Regions from separate parts of the Centipeda sp. (in: firmicutes) genome, predicted to be linked through region 2. Evidence: riboswitches for the same ligand, from Rfam matches in the RefSeq annotation. Region 2 holds a riboswitch; each other region holds the start of a gene.
The links. Region 2 has a riboswitch for cobalamin ahead of nikB (nickel ABC transporter permease). Riboswitches for the same ligand answer to the same signal wherever they lie in the genome.
Positions count from the first base shown of each region.

Region 1 (3,131 bases), on a different contig from region 2:
GCGTCAGACTCCACGCATCATTAAAGCGCTTTGCATACTCTAACTCAATCCCTGTATTGCGGAACTGTCCCGTATTGACTGCATAATGCGTATCTGTCGCCCTATCATAGCGCCAGCCGATTTTATTCTTCATATCCATGTGATATACGGCGGCCTTCCACGTATCATTACCGCGACGAATCTTGACCCCCGTTTCGTATGTCCAACCGTTCTCCGGCTTTAGACCAGTCGGGTTAAAATTATTATAGCGGAAGCTATCGTCTACCGTCGGCATCTGGAATGCCTTGCCGACGTTGATATACCAAGCTGTATTCCGATCAAATTGATAGTTCGTCTGGAACTGTGGCACGAAGACCCGTTGATCCTCCTCAGGATCGTTGATGAACTCTCCGCGCAGCCCAAGCGTAAAGTTAAACTTCGGCGTGAATTGTTTGCTGTACGAAGCATAAAGGGAGTTGCCCGTGCGCACAGCAGAACGCTTTTTGGCAGGCGTATCAATTGCCTCACGCTTGTAGGAATAGCCCAGCACCAGAGAGTCTTTTTTCAGCTTCCAAGTCTTCTGTACGTCGAGGATCTGACCGTCCATGGTCGCATTGCCGTCATTCTTCTTGTTGGCAAGATAGTCGTATCCATCAACCTTACGGTAGTTGTAACCAAGAACTGCATGGATTCCATTATCCTTGCCCTGATAGACGAGACTTGCCGTATGGCGGAGATCATTATAGCGATAGTTGTATTTCGTTCCCTCGGGGACAAGTGCCGTCTTCGAGGCATTCTTTTTATAACGAATCCCACCACGCGTGATGTCGGCGTCCATATAGTTGTAGTTGAAGGACAGTTCATCCGTGAGCTGGGCAATCAAGCCGACACGGTTTTTCTTTCCCTTGCCGACCCACCAGTCAACCCAAGAGATCTTATCCATCCCAAACCCATTCGAGTGTGGAAGATCCTTCGACCACTCACGGCTCACATCGACCATGATACGGTCACCTACGTAGGTTGCCTCACTCTTCTTGAAATAGTTTCCAACGGTCTGACTGAGTTTGAATTCCGATTCCTGTTCGGTCGGTTGTTTCAAGATGATGTTCACAACGCCGCCCATCGCCTCAGCACCGTAAAGCGTTGACGCTGCACCCTTGACAATCTCGATGCGCTCGACCATGTTCGCCGGGATGTTCTCCGTGCTCGGGTAGTTCTTGAGATTCATCGGCACGCCGTTCACCATGACGAGGGTTCCGCGGTCATAGCCGCGTAATGTGAGACGCCCCGCAGCAAGCCCGAAGTCCTGCCCCGCCTCGCCGTAGGATGTGCTCGTTGATCCGATCTGCTGGTCGATGGCTTCGAATACGTTGCGGTAGCCGGCCTTCTCGATTTCCTTCGCCGTGATGATCGTTGTCGTTGCCGGCGTGTCGAGATCGCGCTTCTCACGGCGCTGTGCCGTAACAACCGTATCGGTAAGCGCGTGTGTCTCCTCGGATGGGGCATCTGCACTTTCTGCAGCATATGCCGTTCCGACAAAACTTGCTCCCGCAAATGCCGCAAGCACCGCCAGCGTCCACTTCTTCTCTCTTGTCATATCCTATGTCACCTTTCTTCTGCAACGCACTCCATGCGCCGTAATCATATTTTGAAAACTTTTAGGTATAGGGGTAAACAAAAAGCCCCTTCCTGCAACAGCAGAAAAGGGCTCATAGGCTCTCAATCAAAGGGTCTCAAAGCGGCATAAAACAGCACGCAAATCCCCATCCCCATCACTCGCAGGTCAAACGGCGATTGTCAATCAGGCAGTTCTCCTGGCTCCAGTTCATCGCAGACCTGCGCCTTCCCAAGGGAACTCCCCCAGTGACGTTATCGGAAATGACAGTACATTTCCATGCAGGCTTGCTCACTGATACAGTGGCGGGACCGCTCCGGCTTATGGAGATGACTCCTTACCGGATTTTCTATTAAACACAAAGTACCTGATCCAATTCCTATAAAGTTTTCGCAATGCTAAAGATAACATTGGAGGAAGTACTTGTCAATACGAGAAATAGATATTTTACGAATTCTCTCAATATGTGAGATTATTTTTCCAGCAGATAGAGATAGTCGCCGTATCCCTCCGTCTCCATCTCCTCCTTTGGAATGAAGCGCAGGGAGGCACTGTTGATGCAGTAGCGCAGACCGCCCGTCGCTGCAGGGCCATCATCAAAGACGTGTCCGAGGTGCGCGCCGCTGCCCGCCGCCGTGACCTCTGTGCGCACCATGCCGTAGGAGCGATCCTCGTGCTCGGCGATGAGTGCGCTGTCAATCGGGCGCGAAAATGCCGGCCAACCGCAGCCGGAATCATATTTGTCCGTTGAGATAAAGAGCGGCTCGCCCGTCGTGATGTCACAGTAAATTCCTTCGCGGAATTCATGATCATATTCGTTGCGGAACGCGGGCTCGGTCGCTTTCTGTTGCGTAACGGCGTATTGAATCCCGGTCAGACGCTCCTTGAGTTCGGCATCCGAGGGTTTTACAAAGGTGCGTGCCGGATGCTTCCCCGTCCGCTCCGCAGCAGCGCGTTTCTCGCGCATCTGCGCGATGAGGGCAGGCGAGATATGGCAGTAGCCATTCGGATTTTTCTCAAGATACTCCTGATGCTCCTCCTCGGCACGGTAGAAGTTCACGATCGCTCCCGTCTCAATCGCGACGGGCTTTCCAATACGCTTCTCAAGGGCATCGAGGGAGGCTTGTATCACACGGGCATCATCGCTTTCACTGCCGTCCGCATTTGGCACATAGTAGATGCCCGAACGGTACTGCCGCCCAACATCATTCCCCTGCCGATCCACTGCCGTCGGGTCGATGGAGTCATAAAAAGCGGTGAGAATCTCGTCAAGGGAAACGACGCGCGGATCATAGACAACATGAACCGCCTCCGCATGACCACTGCCGCTGCACACGGCACGATAGGAGGGATGTGAGGTCATACCGTTCGCATAACCACTCTCGACAGAGATCACACCATATACGAGGTCAACATAGAGCTCCGTCCCCCAAAAGCAGCCACCCGCAAGATAGATTTCCTTCTGACCGTCCGCTACACTGTTCTTCTGCACGATTTCATGCGGCATCTCCGCCGAAGTCGCAGCGGGTGCGCCACA
Region 1 covers NZ_DBHIVL010000015.1:15,564-18,694, forward strand. The annotation lists gene ACO6BQ_RS03905 (TonB-dependent receptor plug domain-containing protein) at 1-1,576, opposite strand, end outside; cobalamin riboswitch at 1,767-1,980, opposite strand; gene msrB (peptide-methionine (R)-S-oxide reductase MsrB) at 2,067-3,131, opposite strand, start outside.
Region 1: another riboswitch for cobalamin. It lies ahead of ACO6BQ_RS03905 (TonB-dependent receptor plug domain-containing protein); the one in region 2 lies ahead of nikB (nickel ABC transporter permease).

Region 2 (3,131 bases):
CCATGCAATTGCAATGAACTTCTGTGATTTCTATTACAGCTTCTGCAATGGGATGGGAAAGGCAAGCACGGTTCTCGCCGGACACAACAGAGACAGCCACAAGCAGAATGAATGGCGCCGCTATCTCTGGACAGGGATGCGTTGGGGTCTGATTTTCTCCATCATTGTATTCCTCATAACCTTCTTACTGCGTGAGGAAATCTTTGCCGTCTATGCACGTGATGCAGCTCTCCTTCCTCTTGGCAGCCTGATTATCGCATACGTCGCAGCGGTCAGTTTTCCCGAGGCGTACCAGATGGTCTGTGCCGGTATTCTGCGTGCAAGCGGAAAGACAACACAGGTAGCAGCCTATTCCTTTATTAGCATAACGGTACTGCGGCCAATTATCACCTATATTTTCCTCTGTAAGTACAATATGGGACTTGAGGGTGCATGGCTTTCACTGGCACTCGATCAGAGTATGCGCGCCATCTGTGCAGCCATACTCCTGCGCAAGGTATATCATGAAAGAAATTCCAAGCATGCATTGAATCCATGTTAAGAAAAAATCAAGATGAAGTACAAGGGACTTTCTGGCTGTCCAAATACAATAATCTGAAATAGGTGTCTTGACAAGTATATCTAATATGGATATACTACGTTTGGACTTATGTTGAAAACTGAATATATGACGTTGCGAGTGTCGACGGATGAGTATTACTTTGTACGCATTCTGTTGAGCGATGAGAGGAAAATGGGTGGAATGCCCATGCTGTCCCGCAGCCGTAAATAGGGAGTGGTCTTCCACAGGCGCAGAGCCTGTGCCTGTAAAAAGTCACTGGGGTGTAAATAAACATCTTGGGAAGGCGGAAGAACGCGCTGATCTATGAGCCGGAAAGCCTGCTCGCAATAAGATTCATTGATGGACTCACGAGAGATGGGGAGATGGATGCACGATTTTCAGCACTGGGGGAGTGTTGCAAGGTCGTTGTTTTTTGTGTGCATTCTTCTTCCTGTCTCAAAAGAGACAGGAAGTTTTATTTTGCAAATGACAACAAAGGAGTTGGGGAGTTGAGTGCAAAAGCAATCCTGATGCGTCTGGGGCAGATGATCATTACTCTGCTGGGGGTCAGTTTTCTGACGTTCAGTCTGACATTCATTGCACCGGGCGATCCTGTGGATGCAATTCTCGAGACAGGCGATACGATTGTCTCACAGGAGACAATTGAGCAGACCCGCCACGAGCTGGGGCTGGATCGACCGTTCCACGAACAGTATCTCAGTTGGCTGAACGGTGTGGTACACGGGGATATGGGGCGTTCCTACTCGGCAAAAATGCCAGTGCAGGAAAAACTGCTGCAGAATCTTCCAGGAACACTGCTGCTTGCAGGCACGGCAGTGGTGATGATGCTCTTGATCTCCATTCCGGCAGGAGTGATTTCGGCACTGTACCGGAATCGATGGCCGGATCAAGTCATACGATTCTTCACCTTTCTCGGTGTCTCCATGCCGAGCTTCTGGGTAGGACTTATTCTGCTCTATGTGTTCGGTCTGAAGTTAGGGCTTTTCCCGATTGCAGGCGGAGAAGTCAGCCTTGATCGTATGATTCTCCCTGCCTTTACACTTGCCATCCTGCTATCGTCGAAGTATACGCGGCAGGTACGTACGGCAGTGCTTGAGGAGCTCGGACAGGACTACGTTATAGGTCTCAAGGCACGCGGCATGTCGATGCAGCGCATCCTCTGGCGACACGTTCTGCCGAATGCCTTCCTGCCGCTCATCACACTGCTGGGCCTTGCCATTGGCTGGCTGCTCGGCGGCGTTGCCGTCATTGAGATTGTCTTTTCGTGGCCGGGCATCGGACGCGTTGCTGTGCGTGCGATCGAAATGCGCGACTATCCGCTCCTGCAGGGCTTCGTCCTCTGGATTGCAACGCTCTATATGTTTGTGAATCTCATCGTTGATATATCCTATGCGTATCTTGATCCGAGGCTCAGGAAGGGGGCGAAGTCATGACGCGGGATCAACTGCTGTTTCGTATCTATACAGGCATCATCCTGCTGATTGTGCTTGTCGCTATCTGTGCGCCGCTGATCTCGTCATACGATCCGTATGAGTCGCAGATTCAGAATTCACTTCTGCCGCCATCCGCTGAGCATTACTTCGGCACAGACAAGCTCGGACGCGATATCTTTACGCGTATCCTCTATGGTGCACGCATCTCTATCACGATGGCACTGATCGTTGTGATTATTTCGGGTGGTCTTGGGACATTGATCGGTGTGATCTCTGCCTATGTCGGCGGCAAGGTTGACAATGCCATCATGCGTCTGACCGACGTGTTCCTTGCATTTCCTGGCATCGTCCTTGCCATTGCAATTGCAGGTGTGCTCGGCGGCAGTGCAGTCAACGCAGTTCTCGCCGTTGTTATCGTGGGCTGGACAAAGTATGCGCGTCTTGCGCGCAGCCTGACCCTCAAGGTAAAACAGCAGGACTATCTCTCTGCAGCGATTACGAGCGGAACACGCCCGATTGCGATGATTCGTCGGCATATCCTGCCGAATATCATACCGATCATCATTGTGACCGCCGCACTTGACATCGGCGCACTCATGATGGAACTTGCAGGTCTCTCCTTCCTCGGATTTGGCGCACAGCCGCCGACACCGGAGTGGGGGCTCATGCTGAATGAGGGACGTCAGCTGATTCAGACGGCACCCTGGCTTATGATTTTCCCAGGACTTGCAATTGCTTCTGTGGTTGCAATCTTTAATCTATGGGGAGATAGTCTGCGGGATATTATGGACCCGCGCAAGGCAAATTAAAGGAGGAAAAAATGGGAAAGAAAAAAAGATGGCTGACAGCTCTACTGACAGGCTGTATGGCAGCTGCACTCCTGACGGGCTGTGGCGGTGGTCAGTCGGCAGGGGACAAGACGACGCTGAAGGTCGGTGTGACGAACTTCGCGGATACGCTTGAGCCGACCGAGAACTATTTCAGCTGGGTTGTTATGCGCTACGGCATGGGCGAGACGCTTGTCAAGTTCGACGAGAAGATGAACGCGACGCCGTGGCTTGCTGAGAGCTGGAAGATTGGCGACGATAAGCTGACATGGACGTTCAAGATTCGTGACAATGTCAAGTTCTCGAATG
Region 2 covers NZ_DBHIVL010000011.1:15,750-18,880, reverse strand. The annotation lists gene ACO6BQ_RS03180 (MATE family efflux transporter) at 1-541, shown strand, start outside; cobalamin riboswitch at 663-901, shown strand; gene nikB (nickel ABC transporter permease) at 1,051-1,995, shown strand; gene nikC (nickel transporter permease) at 1,992-2,804, shown strand; gene ACO6BQ_RS03165 (ABC transporter substrate-binding protein) at 2,816-3,131, shown strand, end outside.

Region 3 (3,131 bases), on a different contig from region 2:
ATTCCGCTGTTTTCCTCACGGTGCCAGTCCGTAACAGGCGAAACGCCGCCCGTCTTGGCTACCCATTCATCCATCGCCTTTTTATCCCCACCAGGGAACGGTGCCAGATGTTCCTTCATCCACGCATACATTTGCTCATAAGTAGTTCCCATCGGGAACGTATTGTTGTATTCATCATAGCCTACACCGGCGCCATTTCCGCCGCCGCCACCAAACAGGGAGAATTGGAATGCACCTCGTCCCCTATAAATGTGGTTCTGATAATAGGCGCGAACAAAGCTCTCCATTCCCTTATCTTTATTGAAAGTATATACCAAATCCCAGTCGTTATTGTTAAAGTCGTTGGAGATGTCATACATATATCGTGTCAGATAGATATTGTGATACCCCGGCTGACGCTGATCCGTCCACCACTGTCCCTTTTCTGTGAGCTTGTGGTTCGAATCATAGCGCCCCACGACGACCTCGAATAAAATGCGATACCAATCTCTTTCATTCCAATACTTTGCACTCGGTGTTGCAACGGGATAACCATCCCGTCCGCTTTTGTGGTTATACCATAATTTCAAGTTATGCTTTTTGTCAAAATCCTTATCAATTCTAATATTTGCACCGTCTTCTTTATAACGAGAACCCGGCAGACGAATGATATCTCCCGTCTGTCCATCCTTGAATTCTGTATCACCGGACATTGTGCGATTCATCGAAACAAAATAATGCAGGGAGTTATCATTATCCAGAGAGCCGGAGTAGCTAAATGAATAATTGTGCTTATTCCACGACCCGCTTGCCAAATCAATCGTCCCAACTGTGCTGTAGCCCCCCTTACGTGTGATGATATTGATCACACCGCCAGTTGCATCCGGTCCGTAAGCTGAGGCGCCGGATCCCTTGATCACTTCGATCTTTTCGATATTTTCCATATTCGTGACCTGATCGAGATTGACGCCCGTGGATTTTGTACCGCGCCGGCTCGAATCACTGATCCGTTGACTCGCAGCATTGTCAACGCGGCGTCCATCGACCAGAATAATGACGCGCGAATCACCATTGATCAGAACGCCGTTGTTATACGCTACGTATCCATACTCACCGCCGCGATACCCGGGATTCTGGAAGGTCACGCCGGGAATCCGCTTAATCGCCTCTGTCACATCCGTATAATGCCGCTTCTCAATCTCTTCCCTTGTAATGACCTTGACATCGCCGCCCGTGCGGTAGTAGGACTGTTCTGTTACCGTATCATTGAACTGGTTGACTGTCTGTTCTACCTCAACAACAATGTTATCAATCGTATAATGCTGAAGATTTTCATCATATCCTGCATGCGCTAAGTTCTGTCCCAAGCCTGTGCCGACAATCGCTGCCAGAATCGACAGAGTAAGATGCCTTTTTTTCATAAAGATTTTCCCCCTCTTAATGGGCAGTATTTCCCTCTCCCATTATGTCCGCTACCACACTCTCTATTGGCAATGAGAAAATCACCTCAGGATTTGTGTTGATGACCCCCTCATATCCAAACGTAACATCCAGACAGATTTGTTCATGAAAAGCGCAAACAAAAAGCCTTCTTGCTCTCCGGCAAAAAGGCATACGAAACACATAAAAATAATCGTGCCTTCCTGTCTCTCGCAGGGACGATACAGCGTTCCAATCGGGCAGTTCTTCTGGCTCTGCATCCTCGTCTTCCTCGCCTTCCCGGTTTCCCAGTGACGTATTGAGGTCGACTCTGCATTACAGCTGCGGGACAGCGCAGGTCTTTCACCTGCTTCTCTATTAAGTGCAACGCACACCCGATTAGCAAAGTATTCAATTGTGATTTTATTCCCAAAATCCTCCTGTAGATTATCATAGAATAAATAAAACGTCAAGGAAATTTAATCGAAATCAATGTATTTTAGGAATCGCTGATAAAATGAAGTCTGCCAGATTGGCGTAGATTTTTCGTCCGAACAAGGAGGCAAACTGGACGCATAGCCAAAGCTATGTGGAGGATCGAGGGCACAGTGCGGGCAAAAAAGATGCGTCAAGATGGCGTGGCTGAATTTATCAGTGCTTCCTTAAATGCACCGCATACGAGTTCCGCGAGATAATGTGCCGACGGCGCGAGCGCATTCAGATCAACCCGAAAGTTCGGATTGTGGAGCGCGGGGGAAAGCCCCGTGCCGACGAGGACGAACATCCCCGGTACTTTCTCCTGATAGAAGGCAAAGTCCTCACCACCGAGCGACTTTGGTGCGGGAACTACATTCAGATTGCGTTCCTTTGCTTTTTCCTCTGCATACGCCGCCCAAAAGCCATCGTTGAGCGTTGCCGGCGGACCTTCATACCAGTCCGTCTCTACCGTCGCGCCATACGCCGCCGCCAACTGCTCCGCAAGCGCACAGACACGCCCTCGGATGCGTGCCCGATCCTGCGCATCCATGCTGCGCGTCGTCCCCTCGATGAGAGCCTCCTCAGGAATGACATTCCACGTATTCCCCGCCTCGATATGCGTGACACTCACAAGCCCTGCGGAGAACGGATTGAGATTGCGTGCGACAACCGTCTGTACCGACTGCACAAATGCTGCCGCCAGCGGAATCGGATCCACCCCCGCCTCGGGATGTGCGGCGTGTGTCCCCTTGCCGCGAAAGCGGAACACAAAGCGATCCACCGCCGCCATCACCGCACCTGCCGTGATGCCGACCGTGCCTACCTCGAGGAGCGGCGATGCGTGCAGCCCGAAGATTGCCGCAACATCCTGCAGAGCCCCCGCCTCGATGAGTACCTTCGCCCCGCCCGGAGCCTCCTCTGCGGGCTGGAAGAAGATGCGCACACGTCCCGCGAGCTTCGCCTCACGCTGCTTGAGCAGCAACGCTGCACCGAGCACCGCAGCAATGTGAAAATCGTGCCCACAGGCGTGCATACGCCTTGCATGCTCCGAGCGATACCGTAGATCCGTCTGTTCCTCGATGGGCAGCGCGTCGATATCACTGCGCAGGGCAACGATGGTCTCACCTGCGCCGACATCCGCAACAAGCCCCGTCTTGAGCGGCAGATCCAGAATACGGATTCCCGCACGTTCCAAGGATGCACGGATGCGCTTAGTGGTTTCAACTTCTTCGTAGGAAAGCTCAGGATGGCGATGA
Region 3 covers NZ_DBHIVL010000006.1:32,889-36,019, reverse strand. The annotation lists gene ACO6BQ_RS02120 (TonB-dependent receptor domain-containing protein) at 1-1,400, opposite strand, end outside; cobalamin riboswitch at 1,641-1,812, opposite strand; gene ACO6BQ_RS02115 (amidohydrolase) at 2,027-3,131, opposite strand, start outside.
Region 3: another riboswitch for cobalamin. It lies ahead of ACO6BQ_RS02120 (TonB-dependent receptor domain-containing protein); the one in region 2 lies ahead of nikB (nickel ABC transporter permease).

Region 4 (3,131 bases), on a different contig from region 2:
GCACAAGCCGAAAAAGATTGCCTCCAAGAAAGCAGAAGATTCTCTTATCCATTTACTTCCTCCACTGCCATTCGTCAAGTGTTATAAGGATCCCCATGCCCTGTCCGCGCTCACCCGCACGCAGCTGACCGAGATCGAGCTGATTGTTGACGAAATACGGCATCTGAACCGTCGCAATCCAAAGATAGGGGATATCGACCTTCGGCCCTGTCATGCCATCCCACTGTGCCGCACGGAACTCGCGCAGCATCTCCTCATCGGTCGCAGCGGCAAGTGCCCGATCGATATGCACATCAACCGTCGGGTTGCGATACATGGCAGAGTTGTTGATGACATTCACCCCGACCTGCGAGGAATGGAAATAATTGTAGATCACTTGCGGCGTATAGTCGCCGCCCGCCCATACCGTCGGGATGTTGCGCGCTATCTTGCGGGCCTCCGACCATGGCGTCGACTTTGCGATGATGTTGATGCCGAGCTTCTTCGCATCCTGTGCAAGCGCCACCGCTGTATTGTAGCGCTGCAGGTCATTGGAACGGCCATTGATGACGAATTCCGCCTTCTGACCGTTCTTCTCGCGAATGCCGTCGCCGTCCGTATCCACCCAGCCCGCAGCCTCAAGGATCTTCACTGCTTCGTCCACGCGGTTGTCCGATTCCTGCAAATCGTTATTCGCCCAAGAAAGAGCTTCCGCAAAATTCATCGTCGGCTTTCCGAAGCCGCCGAGCGCATTCTCGATGATCGTCTTGCGGTCGATGCCGATGTTCAGTGCCTGGCGGATGGCAGGATCGCTCGTCACATTGTTGCCGACCAGCATGCCGTTTTCGTCATGCTCCGGCTCCTGCGGCATATTGACGCAGAAGCTGTCGATGGTGTCCATCACTACCAATTTCATATTCGGCACGCTTGCCGCCGCAAATTCGGGCGGTGCAAAGACGAGATCGACCTGTCCGGACTGCGCTGCTGCAAGCACAGCATCATTGCCCAGATTCAGCGCCGTCACCTTTTTCAGCTTCGGCTTTTCTCCGTAATAATATTCGTTCGGCTCCATCACAAGCTGCTGTTCCTTTTGGAACGAGACGACCTTCCAGGGACCGCTGCCGACCGGCGCCGTCGCATACCCTTCTTTATAGGCGTGCTTCGGCACAATGCCGAGGGATGCCGCCGTTTCGAGGAAAACAGACCACGGGCGTGACAGCTTGAACTCCACCTGCGTCGGGGACAGGGCGCGCACCGACTCCATCGCGGTCAGATCCACGGCGCTGGCCGCCTTCTTCGCCGTTTCGTAGGTAAAGACGACATCCTCTGCCGTCAGCGGCTGACCGTCAGAGAATTTCGCATCATCCCGGATCGTAAAGGTATACTTCAGCCCATCCTCTGAACGTTCAACGTTTGTAGCCAGCTCCTTGATGAGCTGATTCTTTTCATCATGTCCCATCAATGCGCTGTGGAACGGATCCGGCCCCCAGAGACCCCATCCCATCGTCGGATCGAAACCCTCGCCTACCATATACTTGCCGACCGAGATCACGATTTCGCCCTTCTCTGCGCGCTCGTTTTTCGCCTGATCCGCGCCTCCGCAGCCGACGGTGAGCATCATCATCGCCGCCAGCAGAAACATACAAAGTTTCCTCACTGTCATGCCTCCTCGCATATAACACCCAATACTCACAGCATACCTTCCTCCAGACAATCCTATCATTCTGCGCCTTCCATCCACCTCCTTCCATCACTTTCGCCCAGACATATAAAAAGCCTCTTTGCTAAAGAGCAAAAAGGCGCACGAAACACGAGCCACGCCTTCCTGTCTCTCGCAGGAATAATAACAGCGCTTCGATCGGGCAGTTCTTCTGGCTCTGCATCCTCGTCTTCCTCGCCTTCCCAGTTTCCCAGTGACATCATGAGGTCGACTCTGCATTACAGCTGCGGAACAGCGCAGGTCTTTCACCTGCTTCTCTATTAAGCGCAGCGCGCACCCGATCGGCAAAATATGGAATTATGATTTTAACGAGATTCGGGTTCAGCCTATCATACAATCTACAGGATGTCAATATGAAATGCGATTACTTATTAAGGAAGCACTGATAAATTCAGCCACGCCATCTTGATGTATCTTTTTTGCCCGCACTGTGTCGACAAATCCTCCACATAGTCCTTGCTATGCGTCCGGTTTGTCTCCTTGTTCGGACAAAAAATCTACGCCAATCTGACGGACTTCATTTTATCAGCGATTCCTTAAGAGACTTGATGCCCATATTTCATTCTTTTGAAAAATTCCCTTGACAGATTTTCGATCCCTTGTTATAATTCATTTTGTCGTTTGGACATGAGCGGCGAACAAATGGGGTTATAGCTCAGTTGGTTAGAGTGTCTCGTTGACATCGAGGAGGTCACAAGTTCGAATCTTGTTAACCCCACCATTTAATTTTTCATCCGCAAGTGTGCGGATTTTTTCATCTCAGGCTCACTTAGCTCAGTTGGTAGAGCATCTCCGTCACATGGAGGGGGTCGGGGGTTCGAATCCCTCAGTGAGCACCATTGTATATAACAGCCGTCCCGTGTGGGCGGTTTTTTTGTGCTTTCTTTTCCCCTATGCTATAATGGTAGCAAACAAAACGCTATTGGGGAGGTATATCATGTCAATCAAGGAAATTCGCCCAACGGATCTGACCGACAATGTATTCAAACTGATTGGTCAAGATTGGATGCTGGTCAGTGCAGTGCACGATGGAAAGACCAACGGAATGACGGCTTCATGGGGTGGTCTTGGCATCCTCTGGGCGCGTCCCGTCGCCTATATTTTCATTCGTCCGACACGCTACACGAAGGAGTTTGTCGATGCCTCAGATGGTATGACTCTCTCGATCTTTGAGCAGAAATACAAGCCCATGATGCAGTATTTTGGAACCGTATCGGGGCGCAACGAGGATAAGATCGCAAAGCAGGGGCTTACGCTGAAGGAACACGGTGCTTATACGTACTTTGAGGAGGCGCGTCTCACTCTGCTCACGAAAAAACTCTATGCGCAGCCGTTGGATAAGTCCTTCTTCACATATGCCGCTGTCAATGAACGAGAGGATTTCCCAAATACCTACTATCCGGAACATGACTATCACACAATGTATATTGCG
Region 4 covers NZ_DBHIVL010000006.1:26,151-29,281, reverse strand. The annotation lists gene ACO6BQ_RS02095 (ABC transporter permease) at 1-52, opposite strand, end outside; gene ACO6BQ_RS02090 (ABC transporter substrate-binding protein) at 53-1,642, opposite strand; cobalamin riboswitch at 1,824-1,995, opposite strand; gene ACO6BQ_RS02085 (secretion protein HlyD) at 2,071-2,196, opposite strand; tRNA gene ACO6BQ_RS02080 (tRNA-Val) at 2,344-2,420, shown strand; tRNA gene ACO6BQ_RS02075 (tRNA-Val) at 2,463-2,538, shown strand; gene ACO6BQ_RS02070 (flavin reductase) at 2,637-3,131, shown strand, end outside.
Region 4: another riboswitch for cobalamin. It lies ahead of ACO6BQ_RS02090 (ABC transporter substrate-binding protein); the one in region 2 lies ahead of nikB (nickel ABC transporter permease).